One region of the Bacteroides faecis genome, then DNA from elsewhere that is predicted to be linked to it. Evidence: riboswitches for the same ligand, from Rfam matches in the RefSeq annotation. Region 1 holds a riboswitch; each other region holds the start of a gene.

Region 1 (7,932 bases):
GGAGTAATAACCTGAGCATCTGTGGTCGCTACCGACAAAATAGCCGACGGAAAGATATTCCCTCCCAAATCATCTACTATCTCGAAACCTGAATTAAAAGCAGAATATTTAAAGACTGATATTCCCCCAATTAAAATAAGGAGCACAATGACTGCTCCTATGATTTCGCGTCTATAGCGTTTCAGATCTATTCTTATCATTATCTATATCCTTAATATATGTATTATTACCTTATATCGCTAACAAAGATAACAAATAACAACCGTTTTTTACTTGGGTATTCAACAAAATCTTTTAAATCCCCTCTCACTTGCCACTTTCCGTCGAATGTAATATGATTGTAACATTTGTTTCATCCGCCCGTAACAAAATCTCCTCATCTTTGTCCCGGAATAAAATAAAAACTTAACTTTGTCATATCACATTAATACATATATCTTATGAACGATTACCGTATTTTAGTTGTCGACGATGAAGAAGACCTCTGTGAGATCCTGAAATTTAATCTTGAGAATGAAGGTTACGAGGTGGATACCGCTAACTCTGCCGAAGAAGCGCTGAAAATGGACATCAGCAGTTACCACCTGATTCTCCTGGACGTGATGATGGGAGAAATCTCCGGATTCAAAATGGCGAACATGCTGAAGAAGGACAAAAAGACGGCTATGGTGCCTATCATCTTCATCACGGCGAAAGACACAGAAAATGATACTGTGACCGGATTCAACCTGGGAGCAGACGACTATATCTCGAAACCCTTCTCCCTGCGTGAAGTCATCGCCCGCGTGAAAGCTGTATTGAGACGCACAGCCACAACGGAAACGGAAAAAGTGCCCGAACGACTTGTCTACCAGTCACTCGTGATTGACATCACCAAGAAAAAGGTGAGCATAGATGACGAAGAAGTACCGCTGACTAAAAAAGAATTTGAGATACTGCTTCTATTGGTACAGAACAAAGGACGTGTATTCTCACGCGAAGATATTCTTGCCCGCATCTGGAGTGATGAAGTCTACGTACTCGACCGTACCATCGACGTAAATATCACCCGCCTGCGGAAAAAGATAGGCGAATATGGCAAATGTATTGTCACCCGCCTGGGATATGGATATTGCTTTGAAGCAGAATAATAAACGATTATGAACCTACCTGTCACCCAAAAACATTTCCTTTCTTTCAGCCGGAAGCTTTTCCTTTCGGTCATTTCGTTGTTTCTGGTATTCGCCATCTGCTTTATAGCCTACCAGTATCAGCGTGAAAGAGAATATAAAATCGAGTTACTGAATACGCAGTTACAAGATTATAACAGCCGACTGTATGAACGCCTGAATAATAGCGCAGCTATCGAAGAAGTCACAAGCAAATATATTCGTGAGCATGCGCTACAAGACTTACGTGTCACACTGATCGATCTGCAGGGAAATGTGATCTATGACAGTTATAAGAATCAGAATCAGCCACTAGAGAGCCATCTCAATCGCCCGGAAGTGCAGAAAGCCCTGAAAGAGGGTAACGGATTCGATGTACGTCGTACTTCTGAAACTACCGGATTGCCTTATTTTTACTCCGCCACACGCTACGGAGATTATATGATCCGTTCGGCACTACCTTATAATGTAAGTCTGATCAATAACCTGCAAGCAGACCCGCATTACCTTTGGTTTACAGCTGCCATATCTTTGCTGCTTATCATCATCTTCTACAAATTCACGAATAAACTGGGCACTTCTATCAGCCAGTTACGCGAATTTGCCATGCGTGCCGACCGGAACGAACCGATTGAAATGGCAATGCAATCCGCTTTTCCCCACAACGAGCTGGGCGAGATTTCGCAGCACATTATCCAGATCTACAGACGTCTGCATGAAACCAAGGAAGCTCTTTACATCGAACGCGAAAAGCTGATTACCCACCTTCAGATTTCACACGAAGGACTGGGTATATTCACTAAAGATAAGAAGGAGATTCTGGTCAACAATCTCTTTACCCAATACAGTAACCTGATCTCAGACTCTAACCTGGAAACGACAGAAGAAGTTTTCGCTATCAGCGAACTGAAAGAGATCATCAACTTCATCAACAAAAACCAGCAACAACGTTCACGGGGAAAAGACGAAAAACGTATGTCTGTCACCATCAACAAGAACGGACGAAACTTTATCGTAGAATGTATCATTTTCCAAGATGCCAGTTTCGAGATATCCATCAACGACGTTACCCAGGAAGAAGAACAAGTAAGACTGAAACGCCAGCTGACACAAAATATCGCCCACGAACTGAAAACGCCGGTAAGCAGTATCCAAGGATATCTGGAAACGATTGTCAACAACGAAAACATCTCCCGCGAGAAGATGAACACTTTCCTCGAACGCTGCTATGCACAGAGCAACCGCCTCAGCCGTCTGCTACGTGACATATCCGTACTAACCCGTATGGACGAAGCCGCCAACATGATAGATATGGAACGAGTGGACATCAGCGTACTGGTAGGAAACATCATCAACGAAGTTTCACTGGAACTGGAAGAAAAGCATATCACCGTTATCGATTCACTCAAGAAAGGTATTCAGATAAAAGGTAACTACTCATTGCTCTATTCCATCTTCCGTAACCTGATGGACAATGCCATCGCCTACGCAGGATCGAATATACAAATCAACATCAACTGTTTCCGTGAAGACGAGAATTACTATTATTTCAGCTTTGCAGATACAGGGATAGGGGTATCGCCGGAACATCTGAACCGCCTCTTCGAACGCTTCTACCGGGTAGACAAAGGCCGCTCACGCAAACTTGGCGGCACAGGACTGGGATTGGCCATTGTAAAGAATGCCGTGATCATACACGGCGGCAACATCTCAGCCAAGAACAACCAAGGTGGTGGTCTGGAATTTGTTTTCACATTGGCGAAAGAGAAATAATCTCCATACTATTCTTATTCCTCCTCAATAGGATGGTCACGCGATCTGCATAAAAATCGACCATTCTTCAAAAAGGAATATTCAAATAGGCAAGAAAGCGATTTATTCATCCGTCGTACAGAGATAAACGAAAAAACGCCTCCATTCGGCAACAATCAAATCCCATTATTTACACATAATGGGATTTTCCTGTCCTAAAGAAAGAGTCTCGCCGATATTCCTTTCTTTTCATCCTCGTCACATCTTCCCGACAATCCTTTTATCACTTCCTTCCGATCATCCGACAAGCGCCAACCAGCTTGACCAAAGCTATAAATTCGGCTGCTACCACTTGCCCACCGACCTAAATTAAGTTGCCCACCGAGGAGACCAACCTTACTCACCGAGGAAACTCGCTTTACACACCGACCTAAGCCACCTTACATTGCTTGTAAAATGTGTATATTATCCCTCCTAACATGCAATACTATGCACAATCCCGTATATTATTGCATTGATTTATGCAATTCCTTCTCTGGTTGAATCATTTTCCAACGAACATTTGTGATGAATATCTTAAAAATAGCACATCATCCCCCTCCATTCTTCCCCCTAGAAGCCCTCAGAAAAAATCCTCTCGCAGCCCCATTCATCTCCCGTCTTTCCTAAAAGAAGAACAGAAAAAAAGGAGAATACTTTGATTAAAATAAAAAGGGGATTATCTTTGTCTTCCGTGTTTAGATACAAGTCCAATATAAAAACCGTGAATTATGAAAACGAATATAAATTACCTGTTAGCTTTATGTTTCCTTCTCCTATGCGCCTGCAAAAGCGGTAACGCCTCAAGTCAGAGCAAAAGTGAAACTCCACAAGATACCATCAAATCATTTACCTTGCCCACCATCCCACCCATGCTGACCGCACCGGAACAACGTGCCGACTTTCTTGTAAAGCACTATTGGGACAACGTTAACTTTGCCGACACCAATTATATCCATCACCCGGAAGTCACCGAACAAGCATGGGCAGACTATTGCGACCTGCTAAACCACGTACCACTCGAAACTGCACACGAAGCAATGCGCAAAATGATTGACCGCAGCAACGCAGATAAGAAAGTATTCGCTTACTTCACCGACCTCGCGGATAAATATCTGTACGACCCGAACTCTCCAATGCGCAATGAAGAATACTACATTCCCGTACTGGAAGCCATGATAGCCTCGCCCATACTCGACAAAACAGAAAAGATACGTCCTCAAGCCCGCCTGCAACTGGCACAGAAAAACCGTATCGGTACCAAAGCTCTGAATTTCACCTACACCCTTGCCTCCGGCGCCCAAGGCAATCTGCATCAACTGAAAGCCGATTACATCTTATTATTCATCAACAACCCCGGCTGCCATGCCTGCACCGAAACAATAGAAGGACTGAAAAACGCCCCCTTTATCAACCAACTCCTAAAAGAAAAGAAACTCATCCTCCTCTCCGTCTATCCCGACGAAGAACTCGACGAATGGAGAAAACACCTCAGCGAATTCCCCAAAGAATGGATCAACGGCTACGACAAGAAATTTGCAATAAAAGAGCAACAACTATATGACCTCAAAGCCATCCCAACCCTATACCTCCTAAACAAGGAGAAAACCGTCCTGCTCAAAGACGCCACCGCACAAGCTATAGAAGAATATTTAATGACGAACGCCCAATAAAAAACATACACGCCCAATAACACCTCCGCCACCACACCGCAAAGTCTCCCCGCCTCGTTTGTTCAGCGTTAGGCGGAGGCAGTTCTTTGAGCATTCCTTTTTCTTTCGTATCAAGATGAAAGAAAAAGAACACCTCCTTGCAGAAAACAAATAAACTCTCTATCTTTGCACCGCATTGGTTTGCGCCCCCTCACACGAGGGAAGCAATTAAAAGGGAATCAGGTGTAAATCCTGAACAGTCCCGCTGCTGTAAGTTCCAATAAAATAATGTTGTGAGCAATTCACTCTCAGCCACTGGAAAGAATAAATCCGGGAAGGCGCCCACAACAGGAATAAGTCAGAAGACCTGCCATGTAATTTCGTTTCACTGCTTTCGAGGAAAAAGCGTTGAATCTAATGAACCGGACCTTCGTCTATCATTTCATTCACCATTTTGATTCAGAGAAAGTATGCACAAACTAATAAACTCTGCCAAGTTTATTATGTATGTCCGGTCGAAGCGATTTCGCCCGGACATTTTTATGAATAAAAGAATTTAGCTAATATGGAAAGATATTTAAGTTTACATCATCTCCAACGCTATCCCATGACTTTCTACGATCAGCAGAAAGTCATGAAAGCTCCATATACGTCATGCAATCAACCATTTACTCATACAAGCAAATCCATTATATATCATGTGATATAATATTCTCTTAATCAAATAAATAAAATATGAATTTAAAACAACTGTTCAAGCCGCTTTTGTTCTTAACTGCGGCATTCGTAATTGCGTCTTGTTCTACAGACGACTGTGACCTCGACCACTTGGAAAAACTACAAGGCCTGCCTGCCTTAAAAGCCGGTACATTCCCGGAAGAAGATCTAACACTTAATGTCGGAGAGAAATATGTATACTCCCCCAAAGCAAGCAGTCCGCTGGATATATATTACCAGTGGTATCAGAATGGAGAAGACATGTCTACAGACCCTTCATTCACATTCAATGCCGAACGTCCGTCACGTTCAAAAGTTATCCTGGAACTTAGTAATGATCTGGGAAAAGTTACGTTAGAAAACAAAGTGACCGTTCGGGGAGCTGACTACTCCAAAGGATGCTTCATTATTAACGAGGGCTGGTATGGACATGGGTCAGGAAGCATTTCATACTACAACTACGACAACAACAGCATCGAGCATTGGTGCTACAAGAATCAGAACTTCGGCGATGAATTAGGAGTAACATCACAATCGGGCACTTTGTGGAATGGCAAGTTATACGTCTGCTCCAAGCAAAACAATCAGTTAGTAATCGTAGACCCTAAAACTCTATATGCAGAAAAAAGCATAGGACTATTGTTACCTAGCGGACGCCAAGCCTACGAATTTATACCAGTCAACGATCAATATGCTGTTGTAACGGCAAACGGCGACTTCTACCGCATAGATTTAAACACATTTGAAGCAATAAGAATCTCCACCGGCAGTACTTGGGGAGGTTGCGGTAGCGGAATTGTTTATCAAGATAAACTGCTGCTCAACGTAAAAGGCCAGAAGATTTATAAGATAGATATTAAAACCTTGTGCGGAGATCTATCTCAGTATGATTGGAAGAACCAATTTCCTTACGAGAATATAGATGTATCCACCTCGGGTGGTACTCGTTTTGTAGAATGTAAGGACGGCAATCTCTATACAGTCGAAAGTACTAATGGTGAGAATAATTTAGTAAAAATCAAGCCGGACTTTACTATCGAAAAAGCTCCGATACATGCGAGTTATGAGTCCTCCTCTTTCGGTGCCTACAGAGAAGCGACTTTCTGCGGAACCTCAGACGGCACATTCTACTATATCGCAGGAGGAAAAATCTACCGGGCAACGTTTGACAATCCTGCTCCTACAGAAGCGCTCACCACTTACACCAAAGACGGTTATGGATTTTATGGTGCAGGTATCCGTGTAAATCCCCAAACAAATGAATTGCTTGCAATGTATCTGACCAGCGAATATAACAAAAATCTCATAGTCCGATTCAATGCCACAACAGGAGAAAAGATTTCAGAAATAACCTACGACGGTTACTACTTCCCCGCTACCTTTATTTTTAATTAATAGCAAAACTTAGAAACAAGATGAATAAGTTATATACAACTTTATTAATAGCATGTATTGCAGTAGGATTTACTGCCTGTAATGACGACAATTGCGATGATCTGCATCTTGGCAATCTGGCAAACTATCCAAACGTATTAAAAGGGACATTCCCAACCGAAGACCAGGTGCTGGAACTAGGAGAAACATTAGAAATCACTCCGGAATTACTTAATCCCGAAGACGCTACATATTCATGGCTTCTCAATGGAAAAGAGATCTCTACCGAACAAACATTTACTTATCAGGTCGATAATCCATGTCGGGCAGATCTGACCTGTGTTATCACAAATAAGTATGGAAAAGTAGAAATGAATACAAGTTTTCGTTCCAACCATGACTTTTCCAAAGGTTTCTTTTACCTGGCTGACGGAACATTCAACTTCTACGATACGGAAAAGAAGGTTACCTACAAGGATTGCTATTCCTCTCTGAACGCCGGAAAAACTTTAGGGATGGGTAGTTATGACAATGCAAATATCAGTAATTACAATGGCAAGTTCTACGTTCTGGTAAAGACCAGTACATCGAATAAAGATCAGTTCTTTGTCGTTGATGCCAAAACGCTTTATTATGAAAATTCTGCTATAGTAGGTGCCAACCTGAACGGTCTGACCATTCTGAACGATCAATATGCTTTAGTGACAGGAGACGGTATACATCGTATTGATCTTAAATCACTTAGCAATATCAAGATCAAGGACAAGTATATGTTCAGCATCTATAACGGATTAGTATTCAACGGTAAAGTATTGTCCAATGAAACTTATAAAGATGACGCCCCAGTACAATCCTACGATGTAAACGAATTGCTTGCCGCTAAAGAAGGAGAAGAACCTACCGCCACACCATTGGATATCAATCAAAACCAGAAAACTAATTTCGTACTGGCTAAAGACGGCAATGCCTATACACTCGAAGCAACCAGTGAAGGAAATTACCTCGTGAAGATCAATAAGGATTTTACCGTAGAAAAAACATTATTGGCTTTCCAGCCGGCAAAAAGTTCTTACTCTACACCTACCATCGGTATGGTAGCATCTGAAAGTGAAAACATAATCTACATTGTATCCAATGATGGTGCTATATACAAATATGTAATAGGTGAAAACAATTCATTGAGTCAACCCTTTATTGCAGTGGACAAATTAAAATCTTCCATTACTGCCACTCCACAACTTAATCAACAA
Region 2 (7,932 bases), 720 kb from region 1:
TCGAAAATAACTTGTTTGTATTCAGACAATGCCACACTCAACCGATAATTTTCGTCAAGCAACGCACCGGCTTTAGCCGTCTCATTAGCTTTTTTATATGACAGAAACTTATTAAAGTTAGCATAGAATTGTGTTCTTGTCTGAAACAATCCGGCATAATTCTGTTTCAGATTCTGACGGACTTCCGCATTAAAATAATCTCCCGGGTCCATTAGTTCGGCAGTGTCTCGTGCAGAAATTTCCGGAGGCGCAATCGGAGCTACTTCAGGCACTTTACCTGTCTGCTCCATATATCCCAATACCGCATTTATATCTTTCGCATTGGCAATATGTTTCAATACGATAAGTGACGTATGATAATAATTGATCACTTTACTAGCGTTATCCAATTCCTCCGGGCTCTCCGAAGACACAGTTTGTTTCTTGTTCCCTCCCGAACAGGAAGACAATAGCAGAACACCGACCAGTGCTCCAAACAATAAGATTTTTTTCTTCATAATGTTAAGTTTTTAAGTTGTAGATAGAACGATTCGCTTCTTTAATAAGCCATGCGATAACTAACTCGTACTATAACAATAAAAATCGAGTTTTGTTATAAACAAACAATACACTTTCGATAACTGTTATATCTTATATTCATTAAAAACTGGAAATTATGGAACAATCATTTCAAAAAGGAACAGTACTTCATTTAGCTTCCCTTATCGATTATTCAGAAGGAGGCATTATCAGCAAACAGTTAATTAAAAGTCCGGCAGGAAACATCACTTTATTCTCTTTTGACAAAGGTGAAGGGCTCAGTGAACATCGTGCTCCGTTCGACGCACTCGTACAAGTGTTGGAAGGCAGTGCAAATATTACCGTAAACGGAACACTATTTACTGTAAAAGCAGGAGAAAGCATCGTATTCCCGGCTAACGCTCCGCATGCCCTTACGGCAGCAGAAAGATTTAAAATGCTGCTGACCATGATTAAAGAACCTGCAACCGTATAAAAACAAAAAATGGCTACTCATCGCGAGCAACCAATCTTTTGTTAACCTTAAATCTAATACTTATGAAAAAAACACTGTACAAAAGTACCAACTTTCAGGTAAATAGCAAATTTCAGAGCCAAAACAGACGATATTATAACACGGTTTAATAGTCTCGAAATCCTATTAACATTTTAGACTTCTCATGTTAACATTTAACATATTCATTCACAATCTTCCTCAAAGTGACATTCCAACATATAATATAAGCATCTTTATTCAATATACTCCCTTGCTGACAGATGCCAATAAGTAAGGAGGTTACCAATCTCCATTCCATTTATCATTTTTTCACCCGAAAAATATTGGGATACGGTTGTTTTACCGTAACTTTGATATATGATAATCAGTGCCAGTCGCCGGACAGATATTCCGGCATTTTATTCTCCATGGTTCTTCAACCGGATAAAGGAAGGATATGTGTTAGTACCCAATCCTTTCAATTCCAAGATGATCAGCAAGGTCAGTTTAAATCCTGCCGTAATAGACTGTATTGTATTCTGGACAAAAAATCCGGCTCCGATGATTGAGAAGCTGGATAAACTGGAAGACTACAAATACTACTTCCAGTTCACTTTAAATCCATATGGAGAAAAATTAGAAAACAACCTGCCTTCTGTTGCTAAACGAATAGACATCTTTAAACGTCTCTCCGATAAAATAGGGAGGGAGAAAGTTATCTGGCGCTATGACCCGATATTGACGAACGAAGAATTCAACGTCTCCTTCCACAAAGAAGCGTTTGCCCGTATTGCCGACGGACTCAAAGATCATACTGAAAAATGTATGCTGGGGTTCATCGATCACTATCAGCACATCCGCACCGCTGTAGGACAGTTCAACATCAAGCCGCCGGCAAAAGAAGAAATAGAAGAGATAGCCGTTTCTTTCAGGCAAACGATGGATGCATACCCAACCCTCCAATTGGATACCTGTACCTCTAAAGTTGACTTGCGACATCTGAACATTCCTGCGGGGCTATGTGTCGACAAAGAACTGATTGAAAGAATTACCGGTTATCCGATTCTTGCTAAAAAGGATAAGAATCAGCGCAACATCTGCAACTGCATTGAAAGTATCGATATAGGCACTTATGAAAGTTGTCTCAACGGATGCATTTACTGCTATGCCATCAAAGGTAACTATAACAGCGTGGAATACAATATGAAGAAACATGATAAACACTCTCCCCTACTTATCGGAAATTTGTCAGAAGACGACGTGGTGAAAGAACGGGATATGAAAAGTCTGAGGAACGGACAATACTCATTGTTCTAAAACTTACCTCTTTCACCCTTGAGTTTAAGGCATAAAAAAAGGCTATCTATCCCAGACAGCCAATCTTTTGTTAACCTTAAATCTAATACTATGAAAAACACAGTACAAAGATACGGACTTTCTGCATATCTCCAAATTTTAAAGCCCAAACAGGATATCTTATAACATGGTTTAATAGAATAAGAAGCGCATTAACAAATAAGCAGTCAGGCATTAACATTTAACAGTCTTCTTAAATATTTAGTCAATAAAACTAAGTTAGATGCAAAAGTTTTCGAATCTGCTATCGATTACTATTAAAGATGGTTTACAGTGCATAACAAATTCATTTATTATCTGTTATTTAACCGAAGATAACCATCTAATTTCCATTATATGAACAGATTTGAAAATAAAGTAGTCGTCATCACCGGTGCTGCCGGCGGTATTGGCGAAGCAACGACACGTCGTATCGTCTCCGAGGGAGGCAAAGTAGTCATTGCCGATTATTCGAAAGAGAGAGCCGATGAGCTTGCTGCCGAACTCACCCAATCAGGAGCCGACGTACGTTCTGTATATTTCTCTGCTACAGAGCTCCAGAGCTGTAAAGAATTGATTGACTTCGCAATGAAAGAATACGGGCAGGTGGACGTGCTAATTAATAATGTAGGCGGAACCGACCCCAAACGTGATTTGAACATTGAGAAACTGGACATCGATTATTTCGATGAAGCCTTTCACCTGAATCTTTGTTGTACCATGTATCTCTCGCAACAAGTCATTCCCATCATGACAGCCCATGGCGGCGGAAATATCCTGAACGTAGCTTCTATCAGCGGAATAACAGCCGATGCAAACGGAACACTCTACGGAGCCAGCAAGGCCGGTGTTATCAACCTGACCAAATATATCGCTACCCAAATGGGAAAGAAAAATATCCGTTGCAATGCCGTAGCCCCCGGTCTGGTGCTCACTCCCGCTGCTGTGAACAATCTCAATGAAGACGTCCGCAATATCTTTTTAGGTCAATGTGCCACTCCTTATCTGGGAGAACCGGAAGACGTTGCAGCCACCATTGCATTTCTGGCCTCCAACGATGCACGATACATCACCGGACAAACGATTGTGGTAGACGGTGGACTGACCATTCATAATCCTACAGTCGAACTATCATAAAGTCTCTCTGACAGAAAACATCAAGACGGTACATTCTGCTTCTCACGGCAATGTACCGTCTTTTGTCTGCACTTCTATCAGACGATCACCCGCCCCTCAAAAAAACGTATTTACCGAATTAACGAATAAAAAATATATTTTTCCCACGATGTTACCGACAGGATAGATTTGGCGTATTAGAAAAAGCCCAAGAAGTAATTATTGGCAATTAAGCAGTCGTTTTGTTCAACAAATGCTAACTTTACAACGTTTTTAAATATAAAGAACGAATAGCATGATTGTTAAAACATTACTAGATACAGACCTCTATAAGTTTACCACCTCGTATGCTTATATTAAATTGTTTCCCTATGCAATGGGTACTTTCAGTTTCAATGATAGAAATGAAACCGAATATACGGAAGAGTTCCTGGAAACCCTCAAAGGCGAATTTCATAAACTGAGCCGGTTGAGGCTTACGGAAGATGAGCTGAACTATATGACACGCAACTGCCGGTTTCTTCCACGAGTTTATTGGGAATGGCTTTCATCTTTCCGCTTCGACCCGGAGAAGATCGCTATCCATCTGGACGAAGCCGGTCATCTACACATTGAAGTGAGTGATTTCCTGTATAAAGTCACGCTATACGAAGTCCCTCTGCTCGCCATTGTATCCGAGATTAAGAATCGGTTCACCGGTAATGTAGCCGATATGGGCGAGATACTCTGCAAGCTATCAGAAAAGGTTGAATTATCCAATCAGCACCAACTACGTTTCTCGGAATTCGGCACACGCAGACGGTTTTCCATCGACGTACAGGAAACAGTCATCAAAAGGCTGAATGAAACGGCCCGGTATTGTACGGGAACTTCCAACTGTTATTTCGCGATGAAGTACGGCATGAAAATGATGGGAACACATCCGCATGAATGGTTCATGTTTCACGGGGCTCAATTCGGATACAAACATGCCAACTATATGGCACTCGAAAACTGGGTAAATGTCTATGACGGCGATTTAGGCATTGCGCTTTCGGATACATACACTTCCGGTATATTTCTTAGTAACCTCAGTCGTAAGCAGGCTAAACTTTTTGATGGTGTCCGGTGCGATTCGGGAAATGAATTTGATTTTACCGATAAGCTGGTAGCCCGTTACAAAGAGTTGGGCATTGATTCAACCACCAAGACAATAGTCTTCAGCAATGCGCTCGACTTCACTAAAGCGCTCGACATACAAGATTACTGCAAAGGCAAGATCCGTTGTTCTTTCGGAATCGGCACCAATCTCACCAATGATACCGGATTCACTCCTTCCAATATCGTCATGAAACTGACACAATGCAAGATGAATGTCAACCAAGAATGGAGAGAGTGTATCAAACTCTCGGATGATGCCGGAAAGCATACCGGTAGCCCTGAGGAAGTACAAGCCTGTCTATATGAATTGAGGCTGACCGGAAATCAATGATTACCCGGATTTTCGGACTTACTTAACAAAAGAGTGCCAAAGCCCTGCAAACGTATAAGCATAAAAAAAGGAGCAACGCCTTGCTCCAACCTTTTGTTAACCTTAAATCTAATACTATGAAAAACACAGTGCAAAGATACGGACTTTTAGCATATCCGCAAATTATCCAAATAAAAAAGCATGTTTCATAACATGATTTAAAACTTTCAGAGGGAAATACTCCCTCTTATTAATACTTTTTCAAGATTTAAACTCCCTCACGGCTCTTCCCAGTCTTTCCAAAGACAGTTCGCCGGATTGCCTCCACAACTGTTCCCCTTTTCTGAGAAGGATAAATGTAGGAGTAGATTCTATCGTATAGAAATTAGCCAGTTCGCTTTCTTCATCTACGTCGACCTGCACCACTTCAACTATACCTTCCATTTCTCTTTTGAACTCCTTTACCAAAGGTTCCATGCGTTTGCAATGAGGGCACCACGTTGCATAAAATTCTGCCATTACCCAGTCGTCACCGGCTAGTTTCTCCTTGTTTCTTGCCTCACGGGCTATTTTCTTTTCTTTCATGATTGATTCTCCTTTTTTAAATTAATGATTGGAAGTCTCAACAACATAAAAGAAGGAAGGTTTAGGAGATAAACATTAATACACAGAGATTTAGTTCTATTGGAAAACTAAAAAAGGAGTTCAAAGAGCCCGGTTAAGTCTGTTTGTATTTACCGGTCAGCTCTCCCTATCCAACCGGATAGCCTATGTACACCGAAGGAAATCATTGCACAAAAATGAAACTTTCGTGCAAAAAAAAGATATTCTATTCAATATTTATTTATCTTTGCCCCCCGAAATGGTTCGGAATCCGTATCCAACGGACGATGATTAAAAGGGAATCGGGTGTAAATCCCGGACAGTCCCGCTGCTGTGAAGTTCTATTAAATGTCTTATAAGTGAACTAATTTTACGCCACTGATGTTAATTCGGGAAGGCAAATAAGACAAGAGTCAGTCAGAAGACCTGCCACTTCGCGTAAAAGCGTTCTTGCACCTCGTGGATTAGGAGTAAAGAACATCATTTGTTAAGCCCCAAATCAAGAAAATACTGTGTTTTCATCAGGTGGAGTATGTCCGTCAGATGGGAAGACATTAAATAAGTATGTACTTAAATGAAAGAAGTATGATAAAAAAAATCTTAGTAGCCAATCGCGGTGAAATCGCCGTAAGGGTGATGCGTTCCTGCAGGGAAATGGAGATAACGAGCATTGCTATCTTCTCCGAAGCAGACCGGACCGCGAAGCACGTGCTCTACGCAGACGAAGCATATTGTGTAGGACCGGCAGCATCCAAAGAGAGTTATCTGAATATAGACAAAATCATCGAAGTGGCCAAAGCGAGTCACGCCGACGCTATCCATCCGGGTTACGGCTTCCTTTCCGAAAACGCCACTTTCGCCCGTCGATGCCAGGAAGAAGGCATCATCTTTATCGGCCCCAATCCGGAAACAATGGAAGCGATGGGAGATAAAATTTCCGCCCGCATAAAAATGATAGAAGCAGGAGTCCCTGTAGTTCCCGGTACACAAGAGAATCTGAAGAGCGTAGAAGAAGCTGTAGAACTTTGCAACAAGATCGGCTATCCGGTGATGCTGAAAGCTTCTATGGGTGGCGGTGGAAAAGGTATGCGCCTCATCCACAGTGCCGAAGAAGTAGAAGAAGCATATACGACTGCCAAGAGCGAATCCTTGTCTTCTTTCGGTGACGACACGGTTTATCTGGAGAAATTCGTCGAAGAGCCTCACCATATCGAGTTTCAGGTATTGGGTGACAAACACGGAAATGTCATTCACCTTTGCGAACGTGAATGTTCCGTTCAACGCCGCAATCAGAAGATTGTAGAAGAAACTCCTTCGGTTTTTGTCACTCCGGAATTGCGCAAAGATATGGGAGAGAAAGCGGTAGCTGCGGCAAAAGCTGTCAACTATATCGGTGCGGGAACAATCGAGTTCCTGGTAGACAAACACCGTAACTACTACTTCCTTGAAATGAATACCCGCCTGCAGGTGGAACATCCGATAACAGAACAGGTAGTGGGCGTCGACTTAGTAAAAGAGCAGATCAAGGTAGCCGACGGACAAGTACTGCAGTTGAAGCAGAAAGATATTCAGCAACGCGGACACGCTATCGAATGTCGTATTTGTGCCGAAGATACAGAAATGAACTTCATGCCAAGCCCGGGAATCATCAAGCAGATTACAGAACCGAACGGTATCGGTGTACGCATCGACAGCTATGTATACGAGGGTTATGAGATACCTATTTACTACGACCCGATGATCGGCAAACTGATAGTATGGGCCACCAGCCGCGAATATGCCATCGAACGGATGCGCCGCGTGCTCCACGAATATAAACTCACCGGAGTGAAAAACAACATCAGCTACCTGCGTGCCATCATGGATACTCCCGACTTTGTAGAAGGTCATTACGATACCGGATTCATCGCCAAGAACGGCGAATACCTGCAACAGTGCATCATGCGCACCAGCGAACGCTCCGAAAACGTAGCTCTGATTGCCGCATATATGGACTATCTGATGAATCTTGAAGAGAATAACAGCGGCATGGCAACCGACAACCGCCCCATCAGCAAGTGGAAAGAGTTCGGATTGCACAAAGGTGTGTTGAGAATCTAACGTTAACAAAGAATATTCAATTATGGAAATTCATATAGGAAACCGTGTGGCCGAAGTGGAACTGGTCAGCAAGGAAGATAATAAAGTGGTGCTTACCATCGACGGAAAGACATTTGAAGCAGATGTCGTAATGGCCGAAAACGGTACTTGCAACATTCTGATGGATGGCCGCAGTTCGAACGCGCAACTGATTCGCCGCGAGAATGGTAAAAACTACAAGGTAAATACCCACTATAGCAGTTTCAATGTAGAGATAGTGGACAGCCAGGCGAAATACCTGCGCATGCGCAAGAAAGGCGAAGAGGAACAAAACGACTGCATCACCTCTCCGATG
Region 3 (7,932 bases), 1.0 Mb from region 1:
GGTATTCCCCAACCGGTGAAACTGGGACTGGCAGGTGGTCCGCTCATCGTCTCTATTCTGATCAGCCGTTTCGGACCGAAATATAAGTTGATTACTTACACTACCATAAGCGCCAACCTGATGCTCCGTGAAATCGGTATTTCCATCTTCCTCGCTTGTGTAGGTCTGGGAGCAGGAGAAGGATTCGTAGATACCATCATTCATGGCGGAGGATATATATGGGTGGGTTACGGAGTTATCATCACCATTCTGCCTCTTCTGATTACGGGATTGGTAGGACGTTATTACTGCAAGCTGAATTACTTCACGTTAATCGGTGTTCTGGCAGGCTCTACCACTAACCCGCCGGCACTGGCATACTCCAATGACCTCACTTCCTGCGATGCACCAGCCGTAGGTTATGCTACAGTCTATCCGCTTACCATGTTTCTGCGGGTGCTGACGGCACAATTATTGATTCTATCGTTGGGATAGCTTTGCTAACGATCTATTCCGTCACGCGACAATACGCCTTGTTTATAATAATGCTTTACTTCCCGCATTTCGGTGACAAGATCGGCTATATCAATCAACTCCTGCGGTGCATAGCGTCCGGTAATAACGACCTCCGTTTCCGGACGCTTGCTACGCAACAGTTGTAACGCATCATCCAGTTCCAATAAACCTAAAAAGAGGGCAATGGTCAATTCATCCAATATAACGACTGCATATTCTCCGGAAAGCAGAACATCCCTGCATTTTGTCAACCCTTCGTGTGCCGCACGGATATCTGCTTCCGTAGCTTCACGGGTCAGCATACATCCGTTGCCGAACTGTTCTATCGAAATCCGGTCGAACTTTTCAACCATACGGGTTTCATTGTATTTCATGCTTTTGACAAACTGCCCGATGAATACGCTTTTACCTGCACAAAGGGCACGGACTGCCAGGCCGAATGCTGCCGTCGTCTTTCCTTTTCCATCACCCGTATAAATATGAATGTATCCTTTTTCCATCTGATTTTCCTCTGAATGATTAATAACCGCAGTACAAAAATAAACTATATCTTTGTGATATGAAAACAAGAGAAGACTATATTGCTGAAGACTTTACCGCTACCATTCCCGTTGCCGAATACATGGCAAACTATCGGGATGCCGAAAAATTTATCGGATTCTGCCGGCAATGCACCCGCTATAACACTTATTGGGCATGTCCTCCATTCTCATTCAATGTAGATCATTACCTTTCCCAATGCCAAACAGCTTTGATTATCGGGACGAAAATAACTCCTCTACATCCGGAAAGAATTACAGATGTTATCTCTTTCGGTAAAGAAATGATGGAGACTGAACGGAAACGGACAGATGAATTACTGCTGGAAATGGAAAAAACGTATAAAGGACGTGCATTCTTTCCCGTCTCTTGCCTGCTCTGCCCCACATGTACACGCACAGAAGGAAAACCTTGCCTATATCCCGAACGGGTACGTCCGTCACTGGAAGCCTGTGGGTTCGATATAGGTAAAACAGCATCCGAACTACTACATATTGAATTAAAATGGGGAGATAAAGACAGGATGCCGGAATACTTACTGTTAGTAAGCGGAATATTCGGAGATATACAAAAAGACCTGTAAACGATTCAATATCAGAACAAACAAAAATTCTTTTGATAAAACAAACAAGATATTAACAAAACTTTATACCTTTGTAGCGTTAAGGTTTCCGAAAACAGTGGACATACTGTTAAGGAATGAAAAGGGAATGCCGTGCAAACCGGCAACAGAACCTGCTGCTGTAAATCTTGGCTCTGCCTGTCAGAGCAAAACTGCAACTTGAAACCACTGGGTTCACAAACCTGGGAAGGTGTTGTCAGAAGAGATGAGTCAGAAGACCTGCCTTGATGCTCTGATTTACACCTGCGGGATTTCGGGTTACGGTCAAATAGAAAATAAGCATTTATATTTTATTTGATATAGATATTAGTGTCCCCGTTTGTGTAGATTATAGCTATCTAAACAAACGGGGATTTTTTGTTTAATATCAAATAATTTACATTTATGAGAAAGCAAATGCGTTTCTGGGCAGTCAGACTGATGACCTTCGCCCTTTTTAGTATTCTAATTGCAGGATGTTACAACGACGATGAGTTATGGGATGAAGTGAAGGGGATAAAAACCGAACTCTCTCAGTTAAAAGAAAACCTCAGCAATCTTCAGACAATCGTTTCGGCTTACGAGAATGCCAAGTTTATCACCAACTATGAAGAAACGGACGAAGGTATAAAGATTACTTTCAGCGACAATAAAACGATTATCGTCAAACACGGAGAAAAGGGAGCAGATGCCCCTGTAATCGGAGTGAAGGCAGAAGATGGAATCTATTACTGGACAATCACCGCAAACGGAGAAACCCAATTTCTGCTTGTAGACGGACAAAAACTCCGCGTAACCGGAGCAGCACCACAACTAAGTGTTGATACTGACGGATACTGGACAGTAGATGGAGAACGGCTCAAAGATACGACTGGAAAAGACGTAAAGGCCAACGAGTCCTTCTTTCAGTCAGTGATCCCTTCAGAAATGGAAGTTGTCTTTACTCTGACAAATGGAACCAGTTTCAGCATACCTACCACCAAAGGAGTAAACAGTTTCTCTTTCGTGAAACCGACCGACGGACGTCCTTACTACGTTTTCAACTTCAACGAAAAGAAAACTCTTTCACTGAATATGGACAAAATAATCAGCGTAGATTTCTTGAAGAAACCAGAAGGGTGGACATTCACTCTCAACAAAAATGCAAAAACACTAACAGTAAAAGCTCCTGCTTATACCGACCAATCCTACAATGGAGGTATTGTAACTCTGGTAGGTATCCACGAGAATGGGAATACGATGTTTGCTTCCATCGAAGTATGTGCTTCTATTGACTTTACTGATACAAAAGGTACTTTCGTAGTCTGTGAAGGCAATATGAGTAGTGCCAATGGAACGATCTATTTTTATGATAAAAACGGAGTTGAATACAGCAACGTTTTCGAAAATGCCAATAATGGTATGGAAATAGGAAATGTAGTTCAGGACATGTATATGGCAAACGATAAGATTTATATAATTACTCAAAATGGCAGCGGTCAGGGAGGAGCCGGACGTTTCGTGGTATGTGATGCCCATACGTTTAAAATGGAATACGCTGATCCTTTGGTAATCATGACTCCGGAAGGTAAATCTACGTGGCCTCAACACTTAGTAGTAGTCAGCCCGACACGTGCATACGTTCAATATTCAGAATCGGGTATGGAAGCCACTTCAGGTATCGCCGCACTGACTTTGAGCGATGGAGCTGTAAAAGTAGAACCAACAGTCGACGGAAGCTTCGGTGCATTTACTGTAGCAGGTGCTACTAAAGGCCGCATGGTTTATTCTCGCGGCAAGGTGTATGCGGGATGCGGACAGAAAGTAATTATCATCGATCCTGCCACTGATCAGATTATCAAATCAATCCCATTCGAAGGACATCAGATTAAGGGTATCGCCAAAGGCGCAGACGGAAATATCTATTGCCCGCTCGCCGCAACTTACACAGGAAGCCTTTACAGCCCGACATTCACCTCTTCTCCTAAAATGGTAGCGCTTGACCATGATGGCAATGTACTCTCCGAAACGGATATGCCGGATGAGATCGAACTTCCAATCGCAAGTTGGTCACCTTCTGTCGGCTTCTGTGCAAGTTTCACCCAGCCCAACTTATACTTTGTGGATACAGACGCATTCAACGCAACCAGTGCCACTCGCTACAACTATACTACACAGAGCTTCGACGTAAACTTCCTGAAATCCAGCATAACGATTTATGGTATTATGGGTATTCACCCTACTACGGAAGAATATTGGGTAGGACAGTCCACCTATGTAAATAGTGATATATATGTATATGATATTTCAAGTGGCACTCCAACGGAGAAGTCTCACTTCAAATATAACAGCCAACGCGGAGCCAGCCCGGCAGGAATCGATTTTGTATACCGGTTCTCTGACGAATGGATCAATAAATAGCAGAAAGAAGGAGGTTGTGTCAAAACGCTGGCACAACCTTTTTTTATGCACAAAGCCCAGACTTTCACAAGCCCGGGCTTTGTTATTACCCAAAGTTTTTATATCTTTAGGCATAAAGTTTTTCGTTATGGCAAAGTTACATTTTCGTCCTTACATTCCCAACCAAACAGTTCTTTTTCCCGGAAGAATTGATGAAAACATAGCAGCGAACGATCCGGTTCGCATAGTTAATACTGTTGTTGATAATCTCAATCTTGACAATTTCAAGAAGCTTTATAAAGCAACCGGTCGTTGTCCTTATCATCCTAAAATGATGCTTAAGGTGATTATCTACGCCTACATGAACAATATCTATTCGTGCCGCAAAATAGAGAAGCTTCTCCTACGTGATATTCATTATATCTGGCTTTCCGGTAATGAACATCCGGATTTTATTACCATCAACCGTTTTCGAAACCGTGTAAAAGAGGAAATAAATACCGTATTCACACAGTTGGTTCTTGTCCTTGCCGACAAAGGTTTCATCAGCCTTGACGTAGAGTATATCGACGGTACCAAGATTGAGTCCAAAGCCAACAAATATACTTTTGTCTGGCGCAAGACAGTCGAAAAGAACCGTACAAAGCTGATGGATAAGATCCGCATTCTCCTGGAGCAGGTGGATGAAGTCATAGCCCAAGAGAACTCCATGAAAGATACACCCGTAGAGTTCACTCCCGCCATGCTCTCAGATATAGTGAATGAACTTAAAGAGGTGCTGGAACACCAGCCTGTAACAAAGGACAAGGAACAAAAGAAGGTCATCCGGGAAAAGAAGAAACAGGTCCGGGAACTTGAGGAGTACCGTGACAAGTTGATAGAATACGACAACCATCTTGATACTCTTGGAGAACGCAACTCCTACTCCAAGACCGATCCTGATGCCACCTTCATGCGCATGAAAGAAGACGCCATGAGAAACGGACAGACCAAACCCGGATATAATCTGCAAATAGGTACCGAGAACCAATTCCTCATAGACTTCCGACTGTTTCCCAACCCAACCGACACACTGACCCTCATACCTTTCTTCCACTCCTTTGAGCAACGCTATAACCGCTTACCAACTGTCGGTGTGGCAGACTCCGGTTACGGCTCGGAAGAAAATTATCGGTTCATGCAAGATAATGGGATAGAAGCCTTTGTCAAGTACAACTACTTCCATAAAGAACAGCGTCCCCGTTATACCCCCAATCCATTCCATGCGGAGAGTCTCCATTACAATGCGGGGGAGGATTATTACGTTTGTCCTATGGGGCAGCACATGAACCGTATAGGAACTAGACATGACAAAACAGCAAGCGGATACATCACCGAAAGTGCCCGATATAAAGCACAAAGATGTGAAGGGTGTCCTTTGTGTGGCAGTTGCTTTAAAGCTCGGGGGAACCGTATGATAGAAGTCAACCACCGGTTAAACCAATACAAACGGCAGGCACGGGAAAGGTTACTCTCGGAAGAAGGCATCAGGCATAGGGGAAGGCGATGTATAGAACCGGAAGCAGTTTTGGGACAAATGAAACACAACATGGCATACAAAAGGTTCCGGCATGTGGGAGAAGACAAGGTTACAATGGACTTTGCCTTCTTTGCTATAGCTTTTAATATCAAAAAGATGTGTACAAAACTACTAAAAGCAGGAAAGAGAAGGAGTGCACACACTATATTTATCTTTATCAGACCACGTGTGACTCAAAATACGACGAATATTAAGCCTTATTACCTAATTACTGAAAAAATAGTCGCATAGACAAAAAAGAGGAACGACTATTTTATATTAAAAAAAGAAGGGGATGTGCCTTAGTTTTGACACAGCCCCCTTTTCATACCTCTACCTTTGCACCCGTTTTAATTATAAAAGGTAGAAAGTCATGAAAGACAGCATTGATTTTGGCAGCATGGACATATCCACGCTATTCCGTAAGTTATTGGTACCGACGGTACTCGGGATGGTTTTCTCTGCGATATTCGTTATTACGGATGGAATATTCGTAGGAAAAGGAATCGGTAGCGACGCACTGGCCGCCGTCAATATCACAGCCCCTCTTTTTATGATTGCCGCCGGAATCGGACTGATGTTCGGAGTCGGAGGATCGGTTGTCGCCTCCATTCACCTATCGCAGGGTAAACGTAAGGCAGCCAATATCAATATCACTCAGGCACTTGTCTTTTCTGCGATTCTTATACTCATCATGTCTGCTTTGTGTTTCTATTTCGTAGAGCCATTGGGACGCTTCTTGGGCAGTTCGGATAAATTGTTGCCGTATGTAATAGAATACATATCGTGGTATGTACCCTTCCTCGTATTCTATGAAATTTTAAATATAGGCATGTTCTATATCCGCTTGGACGGTTCGCCCAACTATGTCATGATGTGCAATGCCACAGCAGCTATTCTCAACATCCTGTTAGATTATATCTTCATCTTCGAATTTGGCTGGGGAATGATGGGCGCTGCCTTCGCCACCAGCCTGGGCACCGTAGTAGGAGGATTGATGACACTCGTCTATCTCATGCACTACTCTCATGACCTTCGCTTATACCGAATCAAACTAAGCAGAAAAAGTCTGCGAATGACTTTCCGTAACATAGGATATATGGTAAAATTAGGAAATTCGGCCTTTGTCAGCGAAGCGTCCATTGCCTGTATGATGTTCCTCGGCAACTATGTCTTTATCCGGAATCTGGGAGAAGACGGGGTAGCTGCCTTCAGTATTGTCTGTTACTTTTTCCCCATCATATTTATGGTATATAATGCGATTGCACAATCTGCCCAGCCGATTATCAGCTATAACTTCGGAGCCGGACAGCCGGAACGTGTACGGAAGGCACTGCGTCTTTCGCTGCGTACAGCTTTGATTTGCGGAATCTGCTTTTTCATACTCACAACGCTATGTTGCCGGAACATAGTCGCACTGTTTATAGACCGCAGCTATTCCGCCTTTGACATTGCAGTAAACGGCATTCCCTATTTTGGCATCGGCTTCATCTTCTTTGCTATTAATATGATAGGAATCGGCTATTACCAAAGTATTGAACGGGGACAGAGAGCTACTATCATTACCCTTCTTCGAGGTGTCGTATTTATGCTGATCGGTTTCTTTGTTCTTCCGCCCATTCTCGGTGTGCCGGGCATCTGGCTGGCTGTTCCGTCGGCAGAGTTATTGACGACACTCTATATTATCGGAATTTATTTCAAAGATCGCTTCATTGTCCGCCGACGATAAGTATCTTTGCACTATGGAAACATTCATCAAAAAGCTTTGCAGCAGATACAAAGTATCGGAAGCCGATGTGCAGTCCTTACTGGATTGCATGGAAGAAGTACACTTCAAAAAAAGAGAACTGATTGTACGAGAAGGGACAAAGAATAGTAACCTTTACTTTATACGGAATGGAATCTGGCGGGCATATTACCACAAAGACGGAGAAGAAACAACCATCTGGTTCGCTTCGGACGGAGAGGCTGCCTTCTCCGTCTGGGGATATGTAGACAACGCCTATTCGCTGGTAAATATTCAGGCAATGTGTGACAGCGTGGCTTACTGTATCTCCCGCGCTGCCCTGAATCAGTTGTTTTCCTCATCTATCGGGCTTGCCAACCTGGGACTCCGACTCATGGATCATCAATTCCTACAACAAGAGAACTGGCTCATAAACCCCGGAAGTCCACGGGCCAAGGAACGCTACCTGAATCTCATCAAAGAGACACCGGAATTATTGCAATATGTACCTCTAAAACATATAGCATCTTATCTGTGGATCACACCGCAGTCGCTCAGCAGGATTCGGGCGGAGATAGTAGCTAACAACGTCGTAATGACAGATTAAATATTTCTTTCAAACTCAAGTGAATA

What was found. A riboswitch is a leader RNA that binds a small molecule or an ion and turns the genes downstream of it on or off. The one in region 1 is predicted to bind cobalamin.
Region 2: linked by a shared signal. The riboswitch ahead of accC (acetyl-CoA carboxylase biotin carboxylase subunit) and the one ahead of K6V30_RS20690 (DUF5074 domain-containing protein) in region 1 are both predicted to bind cobalamin.
Region 3: linked by a shared signal. The riboswitch ahead of K6V30_RS24990 (DUF5074 domain-containing protein) and the one ahead of K6V30_RS20690 (DUF5074 domain-containing protein) in region 1 are both predicted to bind cobalamin.

What each region holds. Positions count from the first base shown of each region.
Region 1 is NZ_CP081916.1:5,239,207-5,247,138, forward strand. It holds gene K6V30_RS20670 (hypothetical protein) at 1-200, opposite strand, end outside; gene K6V30_RS20675 (response regulator transcription factor) at 441-1,130, shown strand; gene K6V30_RS20680 (sensor histidine kinase) at 1,140-2,921, shown strand; gene K6V30_RS20685 (DUF5106 domain-containing protein) at 3,671-4,612, shown strand; cobalamin riboswitch at 4,772-4,980, shown strand; gene K6V30_RS20690 (DUF5074 domain-containing protein) at 5,327-6,703, shown strand; gene K6V30_RS20695 (DUF5074 domain-containing protein) at 6,724-7,932, shown strand, end outside.
Region 2 is NZ_CP081916.1:5,957,646-5,965,577, forward strand. It holds gene K6V30_RS23845 (DUF6845 domain-containing protein) at 1-497, opposite strand, end outside; gene K6V30_RS23850 (cupin domain-containing protein) at 656-994, shown strand; gene K6V30_RS23855 (DUF1848 domain-containing protein) at 1,373-2,311, shown strand; gene hdhA (7alpha-hydroxysteroid dehydrogenase) at 2,687-3,466, shown strand; gene pncB (nicotinate phosphoribosyltransferase) at 3,741-4,916, shown strand; gene K6V30_RS23870 (thioredoxin family protein) at 5,157-5,480, opposite strand; cobalamin riboswitch at 5,742-5,946, shown strand; gene accC (acetyl-CoA carboxylase biotin carboxylase subunit) at 6,084-7,598, shown strand; gene K6V30_RS23880 (acyl-CoA carboxylase biotin carboxyl carrier protein subunit) at 7,621-7,932, shown strand, end outside.
Region 3 is NZ_CP081916.1:6,238,837-6,246,768, forward strand. It holds gene K6V30_RS24975 (putative transporter) at 1-474, shown strand, start outside; gene cobO (cob(I)yrinic acid a,c-diamide adenosyltransferase) at 480-1,019, opposite strand; gene K6V30_RS24985 (DUF2284 domain-containing protein) at 1,055-1,618, shown strand; cobalamin riboswitch at 1,684-1,898, shown strand; gene K6V30_RS24990 (DUF5074 domain-containing protein) at 2,042-4,036, shown strand; gene K6V30_RS24995 (IS1182-like element ISBthe2 family transposase) at 4,164-5,825, shown strand; gene K6V30_RS25000 (MATE family efflux transporter) at 5,947-7,302, shown strand; gene K6V30_RS25005 (Crp/Fnr family transcriptional regulator) at 7,316-7,906, shown strand; partial or broken gene K6V30_RS25010 (GntR family transcriptional regulator) at 7,903-7,932, opposite strand, start outside.